DNA from 3 places in the Paraburkholderia sp. EG287B genome. Region 3 is predicted to be linked to each of the others. Evidence: riboswitches for the same ligand, from Rfam matches in the RefSeq annotation. Region 3 holds a riboswitch; each other region holds the start of a gene.
The links. A riboswitch is a leader RNA that binds a small molecule or an ion and turns the genes downstream of it on or off. The one in region 3 is predicted to bind cobalamin.
Positions count from the first base shown of each region.

Region 1 (7,945 bases), on a different contig from region 3:
CCACCATTGGAGTATGGAATGAACACATTTAACAAGACCCTCAGCCTTGCACTCGTCACGCTGCTCGCCGCGGCGTCCCTGAACGCTTCGGCCCAAACCGAGGCCAGCGCGCCCAGCGCTACGGCCTCGGCGGCGGCCAGCACCGAGGCACCCGCGACGCCGAGCAACACCAAGCTGCGGCGCGCGGTGTACCGCGCGCTCGCGAAGCACAAGGAAATTCAAGGCGGCAGTATCGGCGTCAGTGCCAAAAATGGGGCGATTACGCTCAATGGCACGGTCACGGATGCGGCGCAGGTCGACAGAGCCGCCGAGATCGCCAGGGGCGTTCCTGGCGTGACTTCGGTGACGAACAAGCTGACGGTTCAGAAACCTTTAGGCGGCATGTGAGCCGCCACCAGAGGCGCGGAGTGCGGTGAGGCCGGGAGTCCCCCCGGTCGCGCCGGGCTTCGCCCAGCAGCACGGAGGTTGAATCCAGTCAGCCTCCTGCTGTTACTCCGGATTGCCAGTAACAGTCCGGAGCGTCGATCAGACTCGTGTGCAGGCGCGAGTCTGGAGGCGTGAGTTCGACGTTAGAGTCGGAGCGTTTTATCGCCGTTTCGCGAGTGCGGAACGGCGATTTTTTTATGCAGCCAACGCCCGCACCAGCATCACCAGGCCCGCCGCAATCGCAGCCGCGCCAATCCCGCGTGCGACTCTTGTGCCGCCCGGCATCCACCGCTCCGCCGCGATCGCCGCCGCGACCAGCGCCATCGCAGGCCGATCCATCACGCCCGCCGCAAGCAGCGCCGCCATCAAATTTCCGCAGCAGTACAGGCAATGCCGGCCGAGCTTCAGGCCGTGACGCAGCGCAGCCTGCATATCGAACCGCGCATGCCCGCACGACGGCACGTTCCCGCAGCACGCAAGCCACCGCGCTTTCCACGCGGAGAACTGCAGCACGCCCGCCATCACGACGACCACACCGGCCAGGGCCGGCGCACTATGCGCTAGCGCTGGCGCCTCGACGGCCAGCGCGGTGAGTCGCGCCCCCGCCGCGAACACGAGCCCCCCGACTACGAGCCACACGAAGAAGTAACCCGCACCGGCCATCACCGTCATCCCACCCGCACGCGCCGCGCGTGCGTCGCCCAGCGCCTCGAAATACCGCCACAAAGCGGGCGCGACCGCGGGCAACATCATTGCGACCATCATCACATTCCACATGCCGGCAAACGATACGGCGGCGTCGAACCACGTGCGTCCGCATATGGGCGTCCAGAGCGTGGACATCGTCCAGCCGCCAGGCATCGGCGTGCCGCCCATCGCCTGCATCGAAGCGCACCAGACGAACGTTGCCGCCGCGCTCGCCGCGCAGACCAGCGACGCAACGCCGAAGAAAATCGCGCGCGGTGTACCGCCGCGCAGCCGTACCGTCATGCCGACGTTATCCATGATGCGCCTCAGCTCTCTGCGTACTCGTCATGCCGGTGCCACCAGATGCCGGCCTCGTTGCGTCCCTTCGGCGCGCGGTCGAGCCACTGGTACATGCCCCACACGCCATCGAGGCCGCGCGCATAGGTCGAGTACGTGTGATAGACCACGCCGTCCTCGAGCACGAACGCGCTCAGGCCCGGACGGTCGCGCGTGTAGGTCGCCGCGTCGGTGCCGCAGCTCGCCGCGAACTCGGCAACGGGCGCGGGCGGCGGATTCATGTCCATGGCGTGGCCGCTGCGCGCATAGTTGTATTCGATGTCGCCCGCGCGCTGCTGCGCGGTGGTGAACGCCACGTTGAAATCGAAGTTGAAGTCGTTGCCGCTCGACGAGGCCCACGGGAAATGCCATCCCATGCGCTTGCGGTAGCTGAGCAGCTTCGCGAGCGGCGCGCGCGAGACCGCCATGAGCCGCACGTCGTGATTCGCGAGATGCACGGCGATGCCTTCGAAGCCATCCGCAATCGACGAGCACGACGGACAGCCCGCCGCGTAATCCGGTCCGAACATGAAGTGATAAACGAGCAGTTGCGAGCGCCCCTTGAAGAGATCGGCGAGCGTGGCGCCGCCCTCTTCGGTTTCGAAGCGATACGTCTTGTCGACGCGCACCCACGGCAACGCCTGGCGTTGCTGCGCCAGTGCGTCGCCGCGGCGCGTGTGTTCTTTCTCGGCGGCCAGCAGTTCGATGCGCGCCGCAAGCCAGTCTTCGCGCGTTCCTGTGGTATGGGTTGCCATTGCCTGGTCCTCCTATGGATTCACTATGATGGCGGCGCGCTGTGCGCATGGCCATGCCGTTCGATCGATGATTCGTTTGATCGCCGTGTTAGATTAGGTCCGGACCGAGGAGGAGGGGGAGTGACAAGTGTGGCGGGATTCCCATGACCATGGATTCGCTGATCACGGCGGCGGCGCGCGCGCTCGCGGCCGGTGATCCGCTCGGCGCGCTGAACCGGGTCGCGTTGCGCGACGACGCGCCCGCGCTCGCGCTGCGCGGCATCGCCATGGCGCAGCTCGGCGACTTCGCGCGCGCCAAAGCGCTGCTGCGCAGCGCGGCGCGCGGCTTCGGCTCGCGCGAGGCCGTGGCGCGTGCGCGCTGTGTCGTCGCCGAGGCCGAAATCGCGCTCGCCTCACGCGACCTCGGCTGGCCGACCGATACGCTCGCTGCGGCGCGGCAAACGCTCGAGGCCCATGGCGACCGTCTCAATGCCGCGCACGCACGCTACCTGGAAATACGCCGGTTGCTGCTCATCGGCCGCCTCGACGAGGCCGGCGGCATGCTTGCCGAAGCCGATCCCGCGCCGCTGCCGCCTGCGTTGCGTGCGGCGCACGAGCTGATCGCCGCCGGCATTGCCATGCGGCGCATTCAGACGCAGGCGGCGCGGCGCGCGCTCTCCGCGGCCGCGCGCGCCGCGCGTGAGGCGGGCATCGCGGCGCTGAGCGCCGAGATCGAGAGCGCCGCGCTGCTGTTGACCTCGCCGGCGGCGCGCCTCATCGCGCGCGGTGAAGAGCGGGTGCTGCTGCTGGAAGACGTCGAGGCGCTGCTCGCCTCGAAGGCGCTCGTCGTGGACGCGTGCCGCTACGTCGCGCGCGAGGGCCCGACCGTCATCGAACTCGCAAGACGGCCCGTGCTGTTCGTGCTCGCCCGCGCGCTCGCCGAGGCGTGGCCCGCCGACGTGCCGCGCGACGCGCTCATCGCCCGCGCCTTTCGCACGAAGCACGCCGACGAAACGCATCGCGCCCGCCTGCGCGTGGAAATCGGCCGCTTGCGCACGCTGATGCGCGACGTGGCGGAGATCGGCGCGACCCAGCAGGGCTTCGCGCTGGCGCCGCGCCACGCGAGCGAAGTGGTGGTGCTGGCACGGCCCGTGGAAGAAAAGCACGCCGCCGTGCTGGCCTTTCTCGCCGATGGTGAATCGTGGTCGAGTTCGGCGCTGGCGCTGGCGCTTGGCGCGAGCCAGCGCACCGTGCAGCGCGCGCTCGATTCGCTCGCCGCGGCGGACAAGGTGCAGTCGTTCGGCTACGGCCGCGCGCGCCGCTGGACCACGCCGCCCGTCCCCGGATTCGCGACGACCTTGTTACTCCCCGCGCCGCTGCCAGGCGACTAGGATGAACGCCTGTCCCGTCATTCAAGGAGGAAACCATGAAACGAACGACTGCCGAAATCGTCCGCGAGTACGGCCCTTTTCCCGGCATCGAGAAGGTGGGCGGCGTCTCGTACGACGGCAAGCAGGTGTGGTTCGCCGTGGGCGAGCGCATCGCGTCGCTCGATCCGCAGAGCGGCCAGACACAGCGCTCGATCGACATTGCGGCACACGCGGGCACGGCGTTCGACGGCCGGCATCTGTTTCAGATCGCCGAGGACCGCATCCACAAGATCGACCCTGAAACGGGCCGCGTGCTTGCCACGATTCCCGCGCCTGGAGGCGGCGGCGACTCGGGACTCGCGTGGGCAGACGGCACGCTCTGGGTCGGGGTGTATCGCGAGCGCAAGATCCATCAGGTCGATCCGCAGACGGGCGCGATCCTGCGCACGCTCGAATCGAGCCGCTTCGTCACGGGCGTGACGTGGGTGGATGGCGAGCTGTGGCACGGCACCTGGGAAGGCGACGAGAGCGACTTGCGGCGCATCGATCCGGGCACGGGCGAAGTGCTGGAACAGCTCGACATGCCGCCGGGGACCGCCGTTTCGGGGCTGGAGTCCGATGGCGGCGAGCAGTTTTTCTGCGGCGGCGGCAACAGCGGGAAGATTCGCGCGGTGCGGCGGCCGAAGCGCGAGGGCTAGGCGAGCGGGCGCGCGAAACGCTTGAACGCACCCGCTCGCACGCAACGCTCAGAACGTATAGGTCACCTTGCCAAACGCCGTGCGCCCCAGCGTGTTGTACCCGTATGCGGTCACGTACTGCCGGTTGAACACGTTCGCCAGCGTGGCCGAAAGCGCGAGATGCGCATTGACCTTGTACGACGCGCGCAGGCTCACCGTGGTCCACGAAGGCAGGTAGATCGTGTTGAGCTGGTCGTCGAACGTCGAGCCGTTATACAGCAGCGAAACGCCGGTACTGAGGGCGTGGAGCTGGAACTCGTCCCACGTGTGATCCACGCTCAGGCTCGCCGTCTGGCGCGGGCGGCGATTGAGCCAGGTCTGGTCGGTCACGTCCTGCGGATTCAGGATCCCCACCGCGAGGCTCACCGGCGTGGACTTGCCGAGCGTGCCCTTGTACGAGAGGTCGAGCCCCTGAATGTGCGCGCGGCCCACGTTCACGGGCAGGAAGGTCTGCGAGTTGTACGTGATGAGGTCGTGCACCCGCGTGTCGTACACGGCCGCCGTGAACGTGCCGATCGACGTGGTGGCGTCGAGCGCGGCTTCGACCGAATCGCTGCGTTCGGGCAGCAGGTTGGGATTCGAGTAGCCCGGATAGTAGAGGTCGTTGAAGGTCGGCAGGCGGAACGCGTTGCCGTACGAAACGCGCGCGGTGTAGACCGGCGTGATCGCCCACGACAGTGCGACGTTGCCCGTATTCACCGATTGCCCCTGCACGATCTCGTGCCGCCCCGCCAGAAACAGCGTGACGGGTCCGAGCGTGGTGGACTGATGCATCGACACGGCCGAATCGTTGCGCGCCGGCAGGCCGCCCGGCACATCCACCGGCAGGAACGCCATCTCGCGCGTGTAGTCGTAGGCGAGCTTGGTCTCGCCGTCGAGCGGCATGCCGAAGAGCGTGTGGCCTCTTTCCTGATGCGTGATCGACGTGGAGGTGGAAAAGCGCGTCGAGTCGATCTCGTCGGTCGGGATCGTCGGGTCGTTCGAATAGAGGAACTGACGGTCCGTCGCGTAGCCCACCGACTGGTCGAACTGCGTGGTCGGCGTGATGTCGAGGTGGAACGCGAGGCCGGTCGTGAGCTGGTTGTCGCGCTGGCGGTCGTTGCCCCCCGCGTTGTCGAACGAGAGATCGGAGCGGTGGTAGAGCGCGAAGGTCGAGATCGACCAGTTGTCGTGCGCGTAGCCAAGGCGCGCGTCCAGGTTCTGCGCGTGGTACGGGTTGCGGCCGTCTTCGTGGCCGTAGGCCCAGGGCTGGGTCGCGTCGATGCCCGCCGTGTTGTAGTCGTGCAGGCCCAGCGAGTAGGTGAGGCCGCTCAGTGCGGAAAGCGGCCCGGTCGAGCCGATCGTGCCCGAGGTGCGCACCTGCGTGTCGAAGGTCTTGTTCGAGCCGCCGCCGAACGAGACGGTGGTCTGGTTCGGCTGGTTCGACGCATGACGCGTGAAGAGCTGCACGACGCCGCCCACGGCATCCGCGCCGAACGAGGAGGCTGCGGGGCCCGAGATCACTTCGACGCGGTCGAACGAGGCGGTCGCCAGATCGGCCCATTCGGCCGTGCCCGTGGTGACGGAGCCTATGCGTATGCCGTCGATGAACACGGCCACCTGGTCGGCCGACGACCCGCGGATGCTCACCCCCGTGTACGACCCCGGCCCGCCGGTCTGCGAGACGGTGACGCCGGGCAGCGTGGCGAGCGCCTGCGCGATGCTGGGGTCGGCGGGGGAGACGCGGTCGAGGTCCTCGCGCGTGAGCACCTGGGTGCTCGCGTAGCGCTGGTCGAACGATTGCGGCAGATGCTGCGCGTCGCCCACGACGAGGATATTGGGCAGCGTGGTGCCGTCGCCGGCTTGCTGCTGTGTCTGGGTCGGCGATGCGTCGGCGGCATGCGCGGTTTGCCACGCACAGGCGAGCGCGGCGGAAGTCAATACGAATTGGCGAAACTTCATGATGCGGTGGCTGGAAACAGCTCCTGAAAAACGGGCTGTCCGTGCAACGGGCGATCGCCGCGTGGGCGGTGCTTTTGCGCATTGGGGATCCCCGCCCGCTGCGGCTGCTGGACTCGGCTGATGGCAGGTCTCCTGGCTCGCGGGTCGACGTCCGTTGCCGGCCTTCCCGGTTTCCCAGTGGCACGCTCTGGCATGGACTCGCCGCTAACAGTTGCGGGGGCAGCCGCAGTCTTGCACTGCGTTCCCTTTTGATCCCGTCGCCGGGAACCATCAGCGCGCAAGGGTAATGGCCGCGCATTCGCCGCGTCAACCTTTGACGTGTGTCGTGTGGCGAAAACACCCGGTTTGGCCGCTCCCGCAACTTACGCTATCCTTGCAGCTGTTTTTCGCGCGTAGGCGCTGCACGAGCGAAACGCAGCAGGGAAGCCGGTGAGAATCCGGCGCGGTCGCGCCACTGTGACTGGCTGTCAATCGAGCCAGAAGTCAGACCTCGCTACGTTTATTTCACGACTCATTCCCGGGCGCGTAACCCAAGGAGCCGTCAATGCACACCCTCCCACCTTGGAAAAGCGGGCCAATCCGGCCACCACCACCGGCCCTGATGCGGCGTAGACCGCTCACGGGCCACCAGGCGTTCGCTGTTCAAAAGCACGCTGGATATTGACGGATTAACGACGACGTCGGGGCACCTCGCCGCACCAAGCGAGGGCTGACGGCGCTCGTCCATGCATTCTTTACAAGCACAAACAAGAAGACTCATGAACAAGCACATTCTGGCCGCCCTCGGCGGGGCGGCGTTGGCATTCACAGGCGCTGGCGCCTCGGCGCAGCAGGTCACGTTGTACGGTGAGATCGACGCTAGCGTCGACTATGTCAGCGACGTTGCGGGCCGCAGCCAGTATCGCGCAGGCTCGGGCCTGATCGACGGCAGTTTTTGGGGCCTGCAGGGCAGCGAGGATCTCGGCGGCGGCAACGCCGCGATCTTTCGCCTCGAGCGCGGTTTCTCGGTCACCTCCGGCGAAGCCTTCAACGACCATCCGTTCTACGTTGGTCTGCAATCCGAACGATTTGGCACGATCACGCTGGGCCGCCAGTACGACACGATGCACGACTACTTCGCCCCGTTCACGCTGACGGGCGGCGCGGGCGGCACGGCATTCGGCCATCCGTTCGACAACGACAACGCCAACAATTCCTGGCTCGCCTCGAATGCGGTGAAGTTCGCGAGCGCCACATACGGCGGTTTCAGCGCCGGCGCGATGTACGCGTTTTCGAACGCGGCGGGGCGCTTCGCGCAAAACCGCGCCTACGGCTTCGGCGCGCATTACGAGGGCGGCCCGTTCAGCGCCGGCGTGGCTTGGATGCACATCGACGGACGCGGTGCCTCTTCGGTGGGTGCGTACGACACGTCGGTGCTGCCGGGTGCGGGCCTCGTGCCGACCGAGGTCGCGGTGCAGCGCGAAGACACCATTGGCGCGGGCATGAGCTACGCGCTCGGCGACGTGACGCTCGGCGCGGCCTGGTCACGTTCCATTCATACGAGTGTGAGCGAGGCCGATGGCGGCGTGCCGCTGCCGTCGATCGCCTTCAGCAACTACGAAGTGAATGCGCTGTGGCAGGTGACGCCCGCGTTCTCGCTGGCGGGCATGTATGCCTATACGGGCGCGACCTCCGCACATTGGCATCAAGGTGCGCTGCAGGCCGACTATCAGCT
Region 1 is NZ_JBFRCG010000013.1:78,204-86,148, forward strand. It holds gene AB4Y40_RS24190 (BON domain-containing protein) at 19-387, shown strand; gene AB4Y40_RS24195 (DUF2182 domain-containing protein) at 622-1,431, opposite strand; gene AB4Y40_RS24200 (DUF899 domain-containing protein) at 1,440-2,204, opposite strand; gene AB4Y40_RS24205 (helix-turn-helix domain-containing protein) at 2,354-3,574, shown strand; gene AB4Y40_RS24210 (glutamine cyclotransferase) at 3,610-4,251, shown strand; gene AB4Y40_RS24215 (TonB-dependent receptor) at 4,300-6,231, opposite strand; cobalamin riboswitch at 6,336-6,518, opposite strand; cobalamin riboswitch at 6,609-6,743, shown strand; gene AB4Y40_RS24220 (porin) at 6,990-7,945, shown strand, end outside.
Region 1: another riboswitch for cobalamin. It lies ahead of AB4Y40_RS24215 (TonB-dependent receptor); the one in region 3 lies ahead of cobG (precorrin-3B synthase).

Region 2 (7,945 bases), on a different contig from region 3:
CGGAATGCGCACCGCAAGGCTGTTTCCCCAACGCTTCAGGGTTTGTATCGCCATTTCGTCCTCGTACTGAATCAGCCGCCTGGCCAATAACGTGTTGAGCTTGATGTCCATACCTGATCGCGGTGTATCTACGTGGTTGATACAGTCCCGATGCTAGGCCTCGGATAGGTGTGTGTCAACGCGTTGATACGTGTAGTTTCGCGGCGCATGGACGCAGATCAAGGAATGCCGTCCCTGTCTCAGTCCATCGCTGCGAGCCATACCCAGCCGTGCTCCGAGCGGCGCAGCGCCGTCACGGCAAGCGGCGCGATTTCGATCGAGCGAAAACCCGACGACGGCGCGCCCAGCGCGTGAAGAATCGCCGCCCGGATCACGCTCGAGTGCGTGAAGGCGATCAGGGTGTGTCCCGATTCGGGCAGCGCATCGAGCCAGGCGCCGACGCGCGCGCGGACATCGTCGAACGAGTCGCCGCCGTCTGGCGGCCTGAAGCCTGGATCGCGCGTCCATGCCGCAAGGGCTTCGGGCGCTTCCCGCGCGAGATCCGTCAGGCGCCGGCCTTGCCACGCGCCGAAGGCGGCTTCGGCGAGCGCGTCAGCTGGCGTTGCCCCCGCGAAGCCTGCCGCGCGTGCGCTCGCGCGCGCGATCGCTGCGGGACTCGTGAGCGCGCACGGCGCCTCGCCATGGCGATGACCGCCGGCCAGCCGCACGTGCCAGCGCTCGCGCCAGGCGGCGAGCGCCTCGAGTGCGCGCGCGTCGAGCGCTGCTTCGGCGTCACCGCCCGCTACAGGCACGTCAGGCTCGTGCGGGAACGTGCCCGAGCGCAGCGCGGCATTGGCCGCATGGCTCACCAGCCAGACTGTCGTCGACATGCTTCTCCTTTTGCTTCGCCACTCTGTGGCTGACATTCGAGCCGCGGCCAGCCGCCGCAGCGCGTAGAATACAGGCTCCACGACACGCGGAAGCCGGTGCAAGTCCGGCGCGGTCGCGCCACTGTAACTGGTTGCCGTCGAAAACATCGAAGCAACGGAAGTCAGACCTGCGCGTCGTGAACCACTCTTTCAACGACTAGCGGGGCGCGTAACCCCAGGAGAAGTCAGCATGTCCGAAACCACATTCCCCTTGCAGCACGCACCGGCCGCGCCGGCGCCCATTCCGCTGCGGGAGATCCTGCCCTGGGCGATCTTCGGCGGCCTCATGCTGCTGCTGGCCCTGTACTTCGTGGGCGCCGAGCAGGGCGCCACCGCGATCTTCCCGGGCATGTACGTCCACGAGTTCGTTCACGACGGCCGCCATCTGCTCGGCTTCCCCTGCCACTGACCGGGAGCTGAACATGGTTGGCAAGTTGCTGGTACGCGGCATGCTCGCAGGCATCGCCGCGGGACTCCTCACGTTCGGCTTCGCGAAGATCGCGGGCGAGCCCCAGGTCGATCAGGCGATTTCCTTCGAGGAGAAAGCGGACGCCGCGAAGGGCGAAGCGCCCGAGCCCGAAATCGTCAGCCGCGAGACCCAGGCGAGCTTCGGTCTCTTCACGGGCGTGATGGTCTATGGCGCGTCGATCGGCGGGCTCTTTGCGCTCGTCTTCGCGTATGCGAATGGCCGCGCGGGGCGTCTTTCGCCGCGCGCGCTCTCGGCCTGGCTCGCGCTCGCGGCGTTCGTCGCGATCTACATGGTGCCGAACATCAAGTATCCGTCGAATCCGCCCTCGGTCGGCGACCCGGAGACGATCGGCTATCGAACCGGGCTCTTCTTCCTGATGATCGCGATCTCGATCGCCGTGTCGGTGTTATCGCTCAAGGTGCGCGCCGCGTTCGTGCCGCGTCTGGGCGTCTGGAACGCTTCGATCGTGGCGCTCGTGCTGTTCGTCGTCGTGATCGGCGCGGTCCAGCTCGCGCTGCCGACGATCAACGAGGTGCCCGCCGCGTTCCCGGCCGTGCTGCTGTGGAAGTTCCGCACGGTGTCGATCGGCATGCAGCTCATTCTCTGGACCACGATCGGCCTGCTGTTCGGCGCGCTCGCCGAACAGCTGCTCGGCGCGAACGCCCGTGCGGGCAGCGCACGCGGCACGCAAACGCGCGCCGCGTAAGCTCCGCCGGGTCGCGGCGCGCACGCCGCGCGCCTATCGAAAAAGCGACCCCAAACTTGCGTAAATGCCCCGCGCGCCTCGCGTGCCGGGGCATTTTTTTCCGCCTTTCAAAAGCATCGCGCCCGCGGCTGTGCGGGCCTGATCCGCACGCGCCGACGCGTCGCGCGGCAATGCTGCACTGCAATATCCGCGCCGCGCTAGTTTGAGCAATCCATTTTGCACTGAGACGATCCGCGCCAGTTCATCGGTTTCGGCGGCGCCCACGTGCCGCGCGAGGCCGCCCGAAACGACAAAACAACTTTGTTCCGGAGACGCGCGTGATCCTTTACGGCTTTGGCCCGGTGCTGCTCGCCGGCACGATCCAGACCATCGAACTTTCGCTCCTCTCGCTCGGCGTGGCTGTCCTGCTCGGCCTGGCGGGCGCGGCGGCCAAGCTCTCGTTCAACCGGCCGCTCGCGGCCGTGGCGACCGCCTACACGACGCTGATCCGCTCGGTGCCCGACCTCGTGCTGATGCTGCTGCTCTTCTACAGCATCCAGATCGGCGTGAACGAGGCCACCGACGCGCTCGGCATGGCGCAGATCGATATCGATCCGTTCGTGGCCGGCGTCGTCACGCTCGGCTTCATTTATGGCGCGTACTTCACCGAAACCTTTCGCGGCGCGTTTCTCGCGGTGCCGCGCGGCCAGCTCGAAGCGGGCCACGCCTACGGCATGAGCGGGGCGCGCGTGTTCGCCCGCATCCTCTTTCCGCAGATGATGCGGTTCGCGCTGCCCGGCATCGGCAACAACTGGCAGGTGCTCGTCAAGGCGACGGCGCTCGTCTCGATCATCGGTCTCGCCGATGTCGTGAAGGCCGCCCAGGACGCGGGCCGCAGCACCTTCAACCTGTTCTTCTTCCTCGTGATCGCGGCGCTCATCTATCTCGCGATCACCACGCTCTCGAACTTCGCGCTCGTCTGGCTCGAACGCCGCTATTCGGTGGGCGTGCGTCACGCGCAACTGTGAGGAAAAGGCCGTCATGAACGAAATCATCCAGCAATTCGGCCGCGCGTTCCTTTACTGGGACGGCGAGCATGTCTCGGGCCTCGCGATGACGCTGTGGCTGCTCGTGATCTCCGTCGCCTTCGGCTTCGTGTGCGCGGTGCCGCTCGCCGTGGCGCGCGTCTCGAGCCGCCGCTGGCTCTCGCTGCCGGTGCGTTTCTACACCTACGTGTTTCGCGGCACGCCGCTCTACGTGCAGTTGCTGCTCATCTACACGGGCGTGTACAGTCTCGCGTTCATCCGTTCGGAGCCGCTGCTCGACGCGTTCTTCCGCAGCGGCCTGAACTGCGCGGTGCTCGCGTTCGCGCTCAACACCTGTGCGTACACGACGGAGATTTTCGCGGGCGCGATCCGCGCGACCTCGCACGGCGAAGTGGAAGCGGCGCGCGCCTACGGCATGAGCCCGTTCACGATGTACTGGCGCGTGATCCTGCCTTCGGCGCTGCGCCGCGCACTGCCGCTGTACAGTAACGAAGTGATCCTGATGCTGCACGCGACCACGGTGGCCTTCACCGCGACGGTGCCCGACATTCTCAAGGTCGCGCGCGACGCCAACTCGGCCACCTACCGCTCGTTCGAGTCGTTCGGCCTCGCGGCGCTGATCTACTGTGCGGTATCGTTCGTGCTGGTGGCCGCGTTCCGCCGCGCCGAAAAACGCTGGCTCGGCCATCTCGCCGTGCGCACCCGCTGATTCACTGGAACACCGGAAACTGGAGACCATCTTGGCTCAGACGCAATCCTCAGATAGCAAGCTCGTCGCGCGCGACATCCACAAGCGCTACGGCGACAACGAGGTGCTCAAGGGCGTCTCGCTCGACGCGAAGAAGGGCGACGTGATCAGCATCATCGGCGCGAGCGGTTCGGGCAAGAGCACCTTCCTGCGCTGCATCAATTTCCTCGAGAAGCCGAACGCCGGCGAGATCGTCGTGGACGGCGAGGCCGTGCGCACCAAGGCGGGCCGCAACGGCGACCTGGATGTGGCCGACCACAAGCAGTTGCAGCGCATCCGCACCAAGCTCGCGATGGTGTTCCAGCACTTCAATCTCTGGTCGCACATGAACGTGCTCGAGAACGTGATGGAAGCGCCTATCCACGTGCTCGGCGTGCCGCGCAAGGAAGCCGAGGACCGCGCGCGGCAGTATCTGGAGAAAGTGGGCCTCGCGCCCCGCGTGGAGAAGCAATATCCGTCGCATCTTTCGGGCGGCCAGCAGCAGCGCGTGGCGATTGCGCGCGCGCTCGCGATGCATCCCGACGTGATGCTGTTCGACGAACCGACTTCGGCGCTCGACCCCGAACTCGTGGGCGAAGTGCTCAAGGTGATGCAAAAGCTGGCCGAAGAGGGCCGCACGATGATCGTCGTCACCCACGAAATGGGCTTTGCGCGCAACGTCTCGAATCATGTGATGTTCCTGCACCAGGGGCGCACGGAGGAAGAGGGCTCGCCCGCCGATGTGCTCGGCGCGCCGAAGAGCGATCGCTTGCGTCAGTTCCTCTCCGGCAGTCTCAAGTAAGCGGCGCGTTCAGTCTCGCGCCGCGTCTTGCCGATGGTCCGTTCCGCCGCTCTTCCTTCCGCTTCAGTTCCGGCCGCCGCGCCCGGGGGCCAGGTGCCGCTCGCGCGCGCCAGCCGCACGACCCAGGTGGCGATCGTCGCGCTGCCGCCCGTTTCGATGTCGGGCGTGGGCCCGATCGTCGACGCGCTCAATCTCGCCAACGAGATCGACGGCCGCGCGCTGTACCGCTGGCAGATGTGCTCGTGGAACGGCCGCCCCGTGCCGCTCGCGGGTGGCGCGCAGTGGCCCGCCGACTGCGCGTTCGGCGACGCCGTTTCAGCCGACTGGCTGATCGTCGTGACCGAGCGCTACCAGCAGTTCGCCGACTACCGGCTCTTTCTCGCGAGCCTCGCGCGTGTGGGGCAGCGCACGCCACTCGTCACGGGCATTCACCACGGCATCTGGTGGCTCGCGATGGCGGGGCAGTTGCAGGGCTACCGCGTGGCCGCAAACTGGGAAACCTTCCAGCAGTTCGCCGAGCAGTTCGAGCGCACCATCGTCACGCAGCACATCTATGAAATCGACCGCGACCGCGCGACCTGCTCGGGCGGCCAGGCCACACTCGACTTCATGCTCGCGATGATCGGCCGCGACCATGGCCCGGAACTCGCCGAGCGCATTGCCGACGCGCTGGGCGCCAGCACGCTGCGCAGCGGCGACGAGCGCCAGCGCATTCCATTCGTGACCGCGCCCGGCGAGCGGCACCCGCGCCTGAACGACGCGCTCAAGCTGATGGAGGCGAATATCGAGGACCCGCTCACGACCGACGAGATCGCGAATCTCGTGGGCGTGTCGCGGCGGCAGCTCGAGCGGCTGTTTCGCCAGTACCTCGGCGCGATGCCGTCGAAGTATTACCTGGGCCTGCGCCTTGCCAAGGCGCGCTCGCAATTGCAGCGCACCAGCAAGTCGGTGGTGCAGATCAGTCTCGCGTGCGGGTTTTCGTCGGCGGCGCATTTTTCGAATGCGTACCGCGAGCGCTTCGGCGTGACGCCGCGCGAGGACCGCCGCAACTGGATCGAGCGCCAGCACGGCGGGGCCGCCGCCGAACCGCGCGCGGGCGCGCTCGTCGAGCCGCCGGAAGTGCAGTGAAGCTGGCCGCGGCGCAGCAAGCGCCCGGACCTTGCAGGTTCCGTACGAAAAAACGCGTCGCGCCTGCGCAAGACGTTTGCGCGCAGCTTGCCTACACTGCACAGGTGTCGACGGGCTTGGCGCTGGAGCGCTTAGTCCCGTCCCATGCAACGCCACCTGAGCGAAAGGGCACGGCCCCAACGCACACCGACCCCGAATTCGACACGCACTGAGTAAAAGAGGAATCGCCATGAACGACCAGACTGTGAGCCGCAAGACCTTCGACGAAGTGATGGTGCCGTGTTTCTCGCCCGCGCCGTTCGTGCCGGATCGCGGTGTCGGCTCGCGCGTGTGGGACACCGAGGGCCGCGATTACATCGACTTCGCCTGCGGCATCGCCGTGACGTCGTTGGGCCATGCGCATCCGGAGCTGCTGCGCGTGCTGCAGGAGCAGGGCAGCAAGCTCTGGCACATCGGCAACGGCTACACCAACGAGCCGGTGCTGCGCCTCGCGCGCCAGCTCGAAGCGCTCACGTTCGCCGATCGCGCGTTCTTCGCGAACTCGGGTGCGGAGGCCAATGAGGCGGCGCTCAAGCTTGCGCGCCGCGTGGCGTTCGATCGGCACGGCGCCGACAAGTTCGAGATCGTCTCGTTCACGCAGTCGTTCCACGGCCGCACCTTCTTCACCGTGAGCGTGGGCGGCCAGCCCAAGTATTCGGAGGGCTTTGGCCCCGTGCCGGGCGGCATCACGCATCTGCCGTACAACGACATCGAAGCGGCGAAGCGCGCCATCGGCGCGCAGACCTGCGCCGTGATCGTCGAGCCGGTGCAGGGCGAGGGCGGGGTTATTCCCGCCGATCCCGCGTTCCTGCGCGCGCTGCGCGAAGCGTGCGACGCGCACGGCGCGCTGCTGATTTTCGACGAAGTGCAAACGGGCGTGGGCCGCACGGGCCACTTCTACGCCTACGAAGATACGGGCGTCACGCCCGACATCCTCACGACCGCCAAGGCGCTCGGCAACGGCTTCCCGATCGGCGCGATGCTCACGACCGAAGCGATTGCCGCGCACTTCAAGGTGGGCGTGCATGGCACGACCTATGGCGGCAATCCGCTGGGCGCCGCTCTGGCGGGCAAGGTGGTCGAGCTCGTGAGCGATCCGGCGCTGCTGGCTGGCGTGCGTGCGCGCGGCGAAGCGATTCGCGGCAAGCTCGCGAAGCTCAACGAGCGCTTCGACATGTTCAAGGAAGTGCGCGGCAAGGGGCTGTTGATCGGCGCCGAACTGAACGCGCGCTTTGCGGGCCGCGCCAAGGACTTCAACGGGGCGGCCGCGAATCGCGGCGTGATGATGCTGATTGCCGGGCCGGATGTGCTGCGCTTCGCGCCCTCGCTCATCATTCCCGAAGCGGACCTCGACGAAGGCTTTGCGCGCTTCGAGCAGGCCTGCGCAGACGTGATCGGCGCACGCTAAATCGCAACCCAGCCGCAACCCAGCGCACACACAGGATCGACGATGCTATTCGTTCGCCCCGCCAGGCTTTCCGATCTCGACGCGATCGCCCACATGGCGCGCACCGCGCAGCCGGTGCTGCATTCGCTGCCGCACGACCGCGCGGCGCTGGAAGCGCGCATCGCGCTTTCCGAAGATTCGTTTCGCGCGGACGTGGACTTCCCCGGTGAGGAGTTCTATCTGTTCGTGCTCGAAGATTCCGCCACGGGGCGGCTCGTCGGCACCTCGAGCATCGTGGCGGCGGCCGGCTACGCCGAGCCGTTCTACGCGTTTCGCAACGACGCGCTGATTCACGCGTCGCGCGAGCTGCACGTGAACCGCAAGATTCACGCGCTGACGATGTCGCACGAACTCACGGGCAAGAGCCGCCTCGCAGGCTTCTACATCGAGCCGTCGCTGCGCGGCGACGCGGCCGCGCATCTCATGTCGCGCGCACGCATGATGTACGTCGCGATGAACCGCCGGCGCTTCACGCCTGAAGTGTTCACGCTGCTGCTCGGCGTGACCGACGACAAGGGCGTGTCGCCGTTCTGGGAGGCCGTCGGGCGCAAATTCTTCGGGCGCGACTTCAAGGACATCGAACTGGCGTCGGGCGGACGCAGCCGTACCTTCATCGCCGAGGTGATGCCGGCTTATCCGCTCTACGTGCCGCTGCTGCCGGAGCCCGCGCAGCGCGTGCTCGGCGAGCCCGATC
Region 2 is NZ_JBFRCG010000002.1:209,874-217,818, reverse strand. It holds gene AB4Y40_RS03720 (AbrB/MazE/SpoVT family DNA-binding domain-containing protein) at 1-111, opposite strand, end outside; gene AB4Y40_RS03715 (histidine phosphatase family protein) at 240-869, opposite strand; cobalamin riboswitch at 914-1,059, shown strand; gene AB4Y40_RS03710 (CbtB-domain containing protein) at 1,099-1,317, shown strand; gene AB4Y40_RS03705 (CbtA family protein) at 1,331-2,083, shown strand; gene AB4Y40_RS03700 (ABC transporter permease) at 2,401-3,090, shown strand; gene AB4Y40_RS03695 (ABC transporter permease) at 3,104-3,817, shown strand; gene AB4Y40_RS03690 (ABC transporter ATP-binding protein) at 3,849-4,637, shown strand; gene AB4Y40_RS03685 (GlxA family transcriptional regulator) at 4,671-5,765, shown strand; gene AB4Y40_RS03680 (aspartate aminotransferase family protein) at 5,995-7,212, shown strand; gene aruF (arginine/ornithine succinyltransferase subunit alpha) at 7,255-7,945, shown strand, end outside.
Region 2: another riboswitch for cobalamin. It lies ahead of AB4Y40_RS03710 (CbtB-domain containing protein); the one in region 3 lies ahead of cobG (precorrin-3B synthase).

Region 3 (7,945 bases):
TTCGTGGGCGTCATCGGCGCTGCGGGCGTGCTCACCGCACTCGTGCCGGGCTCGATGATCCTCACCACGGCTTCGACGCTGCTCGCCAACGACGTCTATCGCGGCGCACTCTCGAAGAGCGCGGACGACGCGCAAGTCGCGAAGCTCGCGCGCATTTTCGTGCCGGTAATCGCGCTCGTGGCGGTCGGCTTTACGCTCAAGGGCGGCGACACCATCGTCGCGCTGCTGCTGATGGGCTACAACTTCGTCACGCAGCTGTTCCCGGCGCTGGTGTGCAGCCTCTTTGCGCACAATCGCGTGACGAAGCAAGGCGCGTTCTGCGGCATCGTGGCGGGCGTGCTCGTGGTGATCGCCACGACGCTCACGCATGTGAGCGTGGCTCAGCTGATTCCGTTCGCGCCGGACGCGCTCAAGGACGTCAACATCGGCTTCCTTGCGCTGTTCGTGAACGTGATCGTGCTCGTGGTGGTGAGCACGGTGACGCAGCCGCGCACGCATGTGGATCATGAGCATGCGCGGGCGCATTGAGATGGCGTAACGCGATAGCGAGGCGGCCCAATCGGCGTGATCCGGTTGGGCCGTTTTCCATTTATGCCGCCTTGCGCGCTTCGGCGATGCGCTGCGGCGCCTCGGGGCGCGCGTAGAGGCGTTCGAGATACGCTTGCAAACGCGGGAAGCCGTCCAGCAGTTGCACTTCGTTGGCCCAGTCCATCAGATACACCGTCACGCAGTCGGCGACGGAAAGCTGGTTGCCGACGATGAACTCGCGTCCTTCGAGATGCTTTTCGAGCACCGCGGCCATGGTCCTGAAGTCCTCCCGCGCGAGTTCGATTTCGGCGGGGCTGCGCTTTTCCGGCGGATACAGGAACGAATGCCGCGTGATTCTCCAGAGCGGCTGCTCCAGCTCGGTGACCGCGAACAGGGTCCAGCGATACGCCTGCGCCCGTTCGTCGAGATCCGCTGGCAACAGCGCCTTCTCAGGATATTTATCCGCGAGATACAGCACGATGGCAGCCGATTCGGGAATCACGCGGTCGCCGTCGATCAGCACGGGCACCTTGCCCGCGGGATTGATGCGCAGGTATTCCGGCCGCTTGTGCTCGCCTGCGAGCAGATTGACCGAGATGAATTCGAAATCGGCGTCGACTTCCTTGAGGCCCCATAGCGCGCGTTGCGAACGGGTGCCAGCAAAGCCGTAGAGTTTCATGGCGCGCCTCCGTTCAGACACCGGGAATCGGCAGAACCGGCATCACTTCGACGCCCTCGCCCGGAAAAATCGAAAAATGCGGGTGCCCTTCGAACAGCTTCGCGGCCTCTTCGTGCGATGCGGCACGCAGCACGGTATAGCCCGTTAGCGCGTTGGACGTATCCGCGATGCCATGCTCGCCAATCGACTTGGTCTTGCCGAGCGGGCCGCCCATATCGACGATCGACGCCTTGTGCTTTTCGACCCACGCGTGCCAGGCCGCTATGCCCTCCTTTTCCTTTGCGTGCCGATCCGCTTCGGAAAGCGCCGCCCAACCCTTCATGCGCGCGTTGTCTTTGGTACCGAGAAAAACAGCGAGAAACAGTTTCTGATCGCTCATGTGTCCTCCAACTGCTGGTCTGGTTGCTGGTCTGAAAACGGGAGCAACGGTATGTCGCTCATCCGGCCTTGACAGCATAGGTTGATATCAACATAATTGCAACATGGCACGCGCAAAGAAACTTCCCTTCGAAACCACGCTATTGGTGCGCGATTGCTGCCTGTGTCTGCATATGCAGCGGGCGGCACGCAATCTCGCGCGCATTTTCGACGACGTGCTGCGGCCGCTCGATCTCACGAACGGGCAGTTTTCGCTGCTGATGTCGCTGAACCGGCCGCATCCGCCCGGCATGAAAGACGTGGCGTCGCTGCTGGCCATGGACCGCACCACGCTCACGGCCGCGCTCAAGCCGCTGGAGCGGCGCGGTCTCGTCGTGATCGAGCAGGACCCGGAAGACAAGCGCAGCCGCTTGCTGAGCCTCACGGACGAGGGGCATCGGCTGCTCAACGCGGCGTTTCCGCTCTGGCAGCAAACGCATGACGAAATCGAAAAGGAATTCGCCGAGGGCGAGGTGGACAAGCTGCGGGCACACTTACGCGCGCTTTCGTAGCCTTAGCGCTTCTGCGCCCCATACAGCGTCGAATCCGCAAACCCTTCCGCCGCGAGCACGCGCCCCACGAGAATGAGCGCCGTACGCTCGATATCAGTCGCCAGCACCTTCTGCGCGATGTCCGCCAGCGTGCCCGTTACGCGTTCCTCGTCGGGCCAGCTCGCGCGATAGATCACCGCGACCGGGCAATCTTCGCCGTAATGCGGCCGCAATTCGTCGACGATGCGCGCGATATGGCGCACGCCCAGGTGAATCGCGAGCGTCGCCTTGTGCCGCGCGAGGTCGCCTAGCTGCTCGCCTTCGGGCATCGACGTTTTGGTGGCGTAGCGCGTCAGGATGAGCGTCTGCGAAATGCCGGGCAGCGTGAGTTCGCTGCCGAGCGCCGCCGCGCACGCAGCGGTCGCGGTCACGCCGGGCACGACTTCATAAGGAAGACCGAGCATGCGCAAGCGCCGGATCTGCTCGCCGATCGCGCCATAGAGCGACGGGTCGCCCGAATGCACGCGCGCCACGTCGAAGCCCTGGGCATGCGCGTTTTCGAGCAGCGCGACGATCTCGTCGAGCGTGAGCGGCGCCGTGTCCACCACCTTATGCGCGCGGTGGCCTTCGAGCACGGCCGGCGGCACGAGCGAGCCCGCGTAGAGAATCACGGGGCAACTGCGCACGAGGCGCTGGCCCTTCACGGTGATCAGTTCAGGATCGCCCGGCCCCGCGCCGATGAAGAAAACGGTCATGCGTGGAAACTCCGCTGAATAGGGTTCGCGAGCGCGTCGATTGCCGCTTGCGCCGACGTGAATTCACGTTGCGCGTCGGGCAGCGGCGGGCGCTGCATCATCACCACCGACAAGCCCAGTTCGCGCGCGACGGCGAGCTTCGCTTCGGTCGCGGCGCCGCCGCTGTTCTTGCTGACCACGACGTCGATGCGCGCCTCGGTAAAGAGCGCGCGCTCGCCTTCTTCCGTGAACGGCCCGCGCGCATCGATGATGCATGCGCGGGCGTGGCCGGGATGCGCTTCGAGGCAACGGATCGTCCAGTGCTGCTGCGGCGGCACTTCGCTCAGATGCGCGAGCGGCTCGCGCCCGAGCGTGAAGAGCGGGCGCGCGAACGGCGCAATCGCCTCGACTACCCCGGCCCAGCCGCTCACCATGCGCCAGTCGTCGCCGGGCTGCGGCTGCCACGGCGCACGCCGCAGCGCCCAGTACGGCACGTCTGCCGCCACGCATGCGCGCGCCGCGTTGGCGCTGATCTGCGCGGCATAGGGATGCGTGGCGTCGAAAACGAGCGCGATGTTTTCGTCGGCGAGAAAGCGCGCGAGCCCTTCTGCCCCGCCAAAGCCGCCCACTCGCACCGCGCAGGCGAGATCGGCGGGCACGCGGCCAAGGCCCGCGAGCGAGTACACGTGCTGCGGGCCGAGCGTGCGCGCGATCGCCAGCGCATCGCCGGTGCCGCCGAGCAGCAGGATGCGCGCCGTCATGGCTTGACGGCCTCGTAAAGCGTGACGGGCAAGGCCTGACGCCAGGTGTCGAAGCCGCCCAGCGGCTGCGCCTCGCCGATGCCGATGCGCGTGAGCGTGCCGCCGTGCTGTGCGCGCCATGCCACGAGTGCCGCTTCGCTCTGCAACGTCACCGCGTTCGCGACGAGCCGCCCGCCGCTCGCGAGCGCCGCCCAGCATGCGTCCAGCACGCCGGGTACGGTCACGCCGCCGCCGATGAAGACCGCGTCGGGCGCGGCGAGTCCTGCGAGCGCGTCGGGCGCGCGGCCCGCGACGAGTTGCAAAGCCGGCACGCCCAACGCCGCCCGATTGTGCTCGATGAAGCGTTGACGCTCGGCGTGCGCCTCGATCGCGATCGCGCGGCAGGCGGCGTGCGAGCGCATCCACTCGATGCCGATCGAGCCGCTGCCCGCGCCCACGTCCCACAGCAGCGCGCCGGGCGTCGGCGCGAGACGCGCGAGCGTGAGCGCGCGCACGTCGCGCTTCGTGATCTGACCGTCGTGGCGAAAGGCGTCGTCGGGAAGACCGGGCGTGAGCGTCCAACCGCGCGCGGGCGTCTGCGCACTATCGCTTTCGCATTCGAACGCGACCAGATTGAGCGCCGCGGCTTGTTCGACGTGCCACGCGTCGGCGCGGCCTTCGATGCGGCGTTCGAGCGGGCCCCCGAGATGCTCGAACACCGCAAAACGCGTGGCGCCGAAGCCCGCTTCGGCGAGCAGCGCGGCGAGCGCCGCGGGCGTGCGCCCGTCCGCGCTCAACGCGAGCACGCGCGAGCGCGCGTAGAGATGGCGGCGCAGCACATCGAGCGGACGGCCGACGAGCGAGACCATCGCCGTATCCTGCAACGCCCACCCCATGCGCGCCGCCGCGAGCGAGAGCGACGACGGCGCGGGCAGCACGCGCATTTCACCGGGCGGCACGCGGCGCGCGAGCGTCGCGCCCACGCCGAACAGCATGGGGTCGCCGCTCGCGAGCACGCATACGGACGCATTCGACTCGCGGTATGCGAGCAGCGCCTCCACGCTGAACGGCTGGGGCCACGCCTCGCGCCGCGCACGCACGCGTGGGGGCAGCATCGCGAGATGGCGTTCGCCGCCCGTCACGATGGCCGCGTCGAACAGCGCGCGCCGCGCGTCGCGCCCGAGCCCCGCGTAGCCGTCGTCGCCGATGCCCACCACCGTCAGCCATGCCTGCTTGCCCTGCATGCGTTCTCCCGCCGTTGCCTGTTTTGTTGCCTGTTTCTCTACGCCGCCACGGGCCCGCAGCCCGATTGTGGGGCGGAACGCGCGTGAAAACGGGCATAATACCGTGTCCGACGGCGCCGTTAAGGCATAAAAGGGAACACAGCAAGCTGTGGCCGCCCCCGCGACTGTGAGCAGCGAGACCGCATCCACCTGAGCCACTGGTATTACCGGGAAGGCCGATGCGGTCGACGACCTGTGAGCCAGGAGACCTGCCGGCCGACTGTTCGCGCGAACCCATATCGGGCGGGGTGTACCGATATCGCTGCCGCTGCCCGCCTGCAGCGCGCCGCTCCAGCGTGATGCTTACCCGGTAATGCCTTGAAACACGCAACGAAGCCCGTCTCGCCCGCTGCCGCATTGGCCGTGCTCCGCCCCTCGGCGTGCCCGGGGCTCGTGCGCGTGGTCGCGGCGCGCGACGGCGGCCTGTGCCGCATCCGTCTGCCCGGCGGCGTGCTGAGCGCCGCGCGTGCGTGCGCCCTCGCCGACGCAGCGTCGACGCACGCGAGCGGCGTGCTCGAACTGACCAATCGAGCGAACGTGCAGATTCGCGGCGTGCGCGCGGGCGAGGAAGCGGCGTTGAGCGCTGCGCTGATCGGCGCGGGCCTCGGCCCCGCCGGCATCGACGCCGCGAGCCCGGTCGAGCGCGCGTGCGCCGCCGACGAATTGCGCAACGTGATGCTGAGCCCGCTCGCGGGCCTCGACCCTGACGCGTTGTGCGACACGACGGAACTCGCCGCCGCGCTCATCGACATGATGCAGCGCGAGCCACGCTTCGCCGCGCTCTCGCCCAAGTTCGCGCTGCAACTGGACGGCGGCGAGCGTGTGGCGATGCTCGAGCATCCGCACGACATCTGGCTCGCCGCGCTGCCTTATGGCGCAACGGTGCGCTTCGCGCTGGGGCTCGCAGGTTGCCCCACGGCGCAGCCAGTCGGCACGCTCGCGGCCGAAGACGTTTGCGCATCGATGCGCGCGCTGTTGCATGCGTTCCTCGATCTCGCGGACGCGGACGCCACCCGCATGCGCGACGTCCTCGCCACTCATTCGCTCGATGCGCTGCTGCAGCGCGCGCAACAGCATGGCGAATGCACGCTGATGCGTGTCGATGCCGCGCTGCACGCGTGGCGCCGCGCGCCGAGCCCCGCCGGCTTGCGCCTCGGCGCGCACGCGCTGCACGCCGACGGCAGCGGCTACGTGGGCGCGCAGCCCGTGCTCGGCCGTATCGACGCGCCAACGCTGCGCGCACTCGCCGCGCTCGCGGAAGACTCGGGCGATGCGACGCTGCGCGTGACGCCCTGGCAAGGCGTGCTGCTGCCGAACGTGCCCGCGCACGCCATGCCCGCCGCGCTCGAACGCCTGCACGCGCTCGGTCTCATCGTCTCGCGCGCCGACCCGCTCGCGCGCCTGATCGCGTGCACCGGCTCGACGGGATGCGCAAAAAGCCGCGCGGACACGAAAGCCGACGCCCAGCGCCTCGCCGCCCTGCTGCCGCCCGGCGCCGAAGCCCACCTGAGCGGCTGCGAGCGCTCCTGCGCGGCCGCGCATTGCGCGCCGTTCACGTTGCTCGCCAGCGCCCCCGACCACTACGACCTGTACCAGCGCGACGATACGCAAAGCGGCTTCGGCCGGCTCGTCGCGCGCAGCCTGACGATCGAAGCCGCCGCGCTGGCACTCGCGCAGCGGCCCCGGAGTACCCAAGATGTCTGATTACATTCGCGACGGCCAGGCGATCTATCGCGAGTCGTTCGCGACGATCCGCGCCGAAGCCGACCTCTCGCGCATTCCCGCCGACCTCGAAAAACTCGCCGTGCGCGTGATTCATGCATGCGGCATGGTCGACGTGGTCGCCGACCTCGCGTTTTCCGCGGGCGCGGGCACGGCGGGCCGCAACGCGCTAGCGGGCGGCGCGCCGATTCTCTGCGACGCGAAAATGGTCGCTTATGGCGTGACGCGCGCGCGCTTGCCCGCGGACAACGCCGTCATCTGCACACTCGACGACCCCGCCGTCCCGGATCTCGCGCGCGAGATCGGCAACACGCGCTCGGCAGCCGCGCTCGAACTGTGGCGGCCGCATCTGGCAGGCAGCGTCGTTGCGATCGGCAATGCGCCCACCGCGCTCTTTTATCTGCTCGACATGATTGCCGCCGGCGCCCCACGCCCCGCGCTCATCCTCGGCTTTCCCGTCGGCTTCGTCGGCGCGGCCGAGTCCAAGGCGCAGCTCGCAGCCGAAAGTCACGGCGTGCCCTTCGTCGTCGTGCACGGCCGCCGCGGCGGCAGCGCGATGGCCGCCGCCGCCGTCAACGCACTCGCTTCGGAGACCGAATAAATGATCCGCAAAGGACGTCTGCACGGCATTGGCGTCGGCCCCGGCGACCCCGAACTGCTCACGCTCAAGGCGCTGCGCCTGCTCAAGGCCGCGCCCGTGGTCGCGTATTTCGTCGCGAAGGGCAAGAAAGGCAATGCGTTCGGCATCGTCGAGGCCCATCTCGAAGCGGAGCAGGAACGCCTGCCGCTCGTGTACCCCGTAACGACCGAAGCGCTCGAACCGCCGCTCTCGTACGAAGCGATCATCGCCGACTTCTACGACGGCGCGGCGCAAATGCTTGCGCGCCATCTCGACGCCGGACGCGACGTGGCCGTGATCTGCGAAGGCGATCCGTTCTTCTACGGCTCGTACATGTATCTGCACGACCGGCTCGCCGCGCACTACGAGGCCGAAGTCGTGCCGGGCGTGTGCTCGATGCTGGGCGGCGCGGCGGTGCTGGGCGTGCCGCTCGTCTACCGCAACCAGAGCCTCGCCGTACTCTCGGGCGTGCTGCCCGAGGACGAATTGCGCCGGCGCCTGGCCGACGCGGACGCCGCCGTCATCATGAAACTGGGCCGCAACTTCGACAAGGTGCGCCGCGTGCTGGGCGAACTGGGCCTCGCGCATCGCGCGCGGTATGTCGAGCGCGCAACCATGGCGAACCAGCGCATCGTCCCGCTCGACGACGTCGATCCGATGGCTTCGCCCTACTTCTCGCTGCTCGTCGTACCGGGGGTGAAATGGCAGTCGTGACGCCGCCCGCGATCGTCA
Region 3 is NZ_JBFRCG010000012.1:125,847-133,791, reverse strand. It holds gene AB4Y40_RS22775 (sodium:solute symporter) at 1-528, shown strand, start outside; gene AB4Y40_RS22770 (glutathione S-transferase family protein) at 590-1,207, opposite strand; gene AB4Y40_RS22765 (hypothetical protein) at 1,221-1,586, opposite strand; gene AB4Y40_RS22760 (MarR family transcriptional regulator) at 1,690-2,136, shown strand; gene cobM (precorrin-4 C(11)-methyltransferase) at 2,139-2,870, opposite strand; gene AB4Y40_RS22750 (cobalt-precorrin-6A reductase) at 2,867-3,610, opposite strand; gene cbiE (precorrin-6y C5,15-methyltransferase (decarboxylating) subunit CbiE) at 3,607-4,833, opposite strand; cobalamin riboswitch at 4,928-5,104, shown strand; gene cobG (precorrin-3B synthase) at 5,191-6,576, shown strand; gene AB4Y40_RS22735 (precorrin-8X methylmutase) at 6,569-7,195, shown strand; gene AB4Y40_RS22730 (precorrin-2 C(20)-methyltransferase) at 7,196-7,927, shown strand; gene cobJ (precorrin-3B C(17)-methyltransferase) at 7,915-7,945, shown strand, end outside.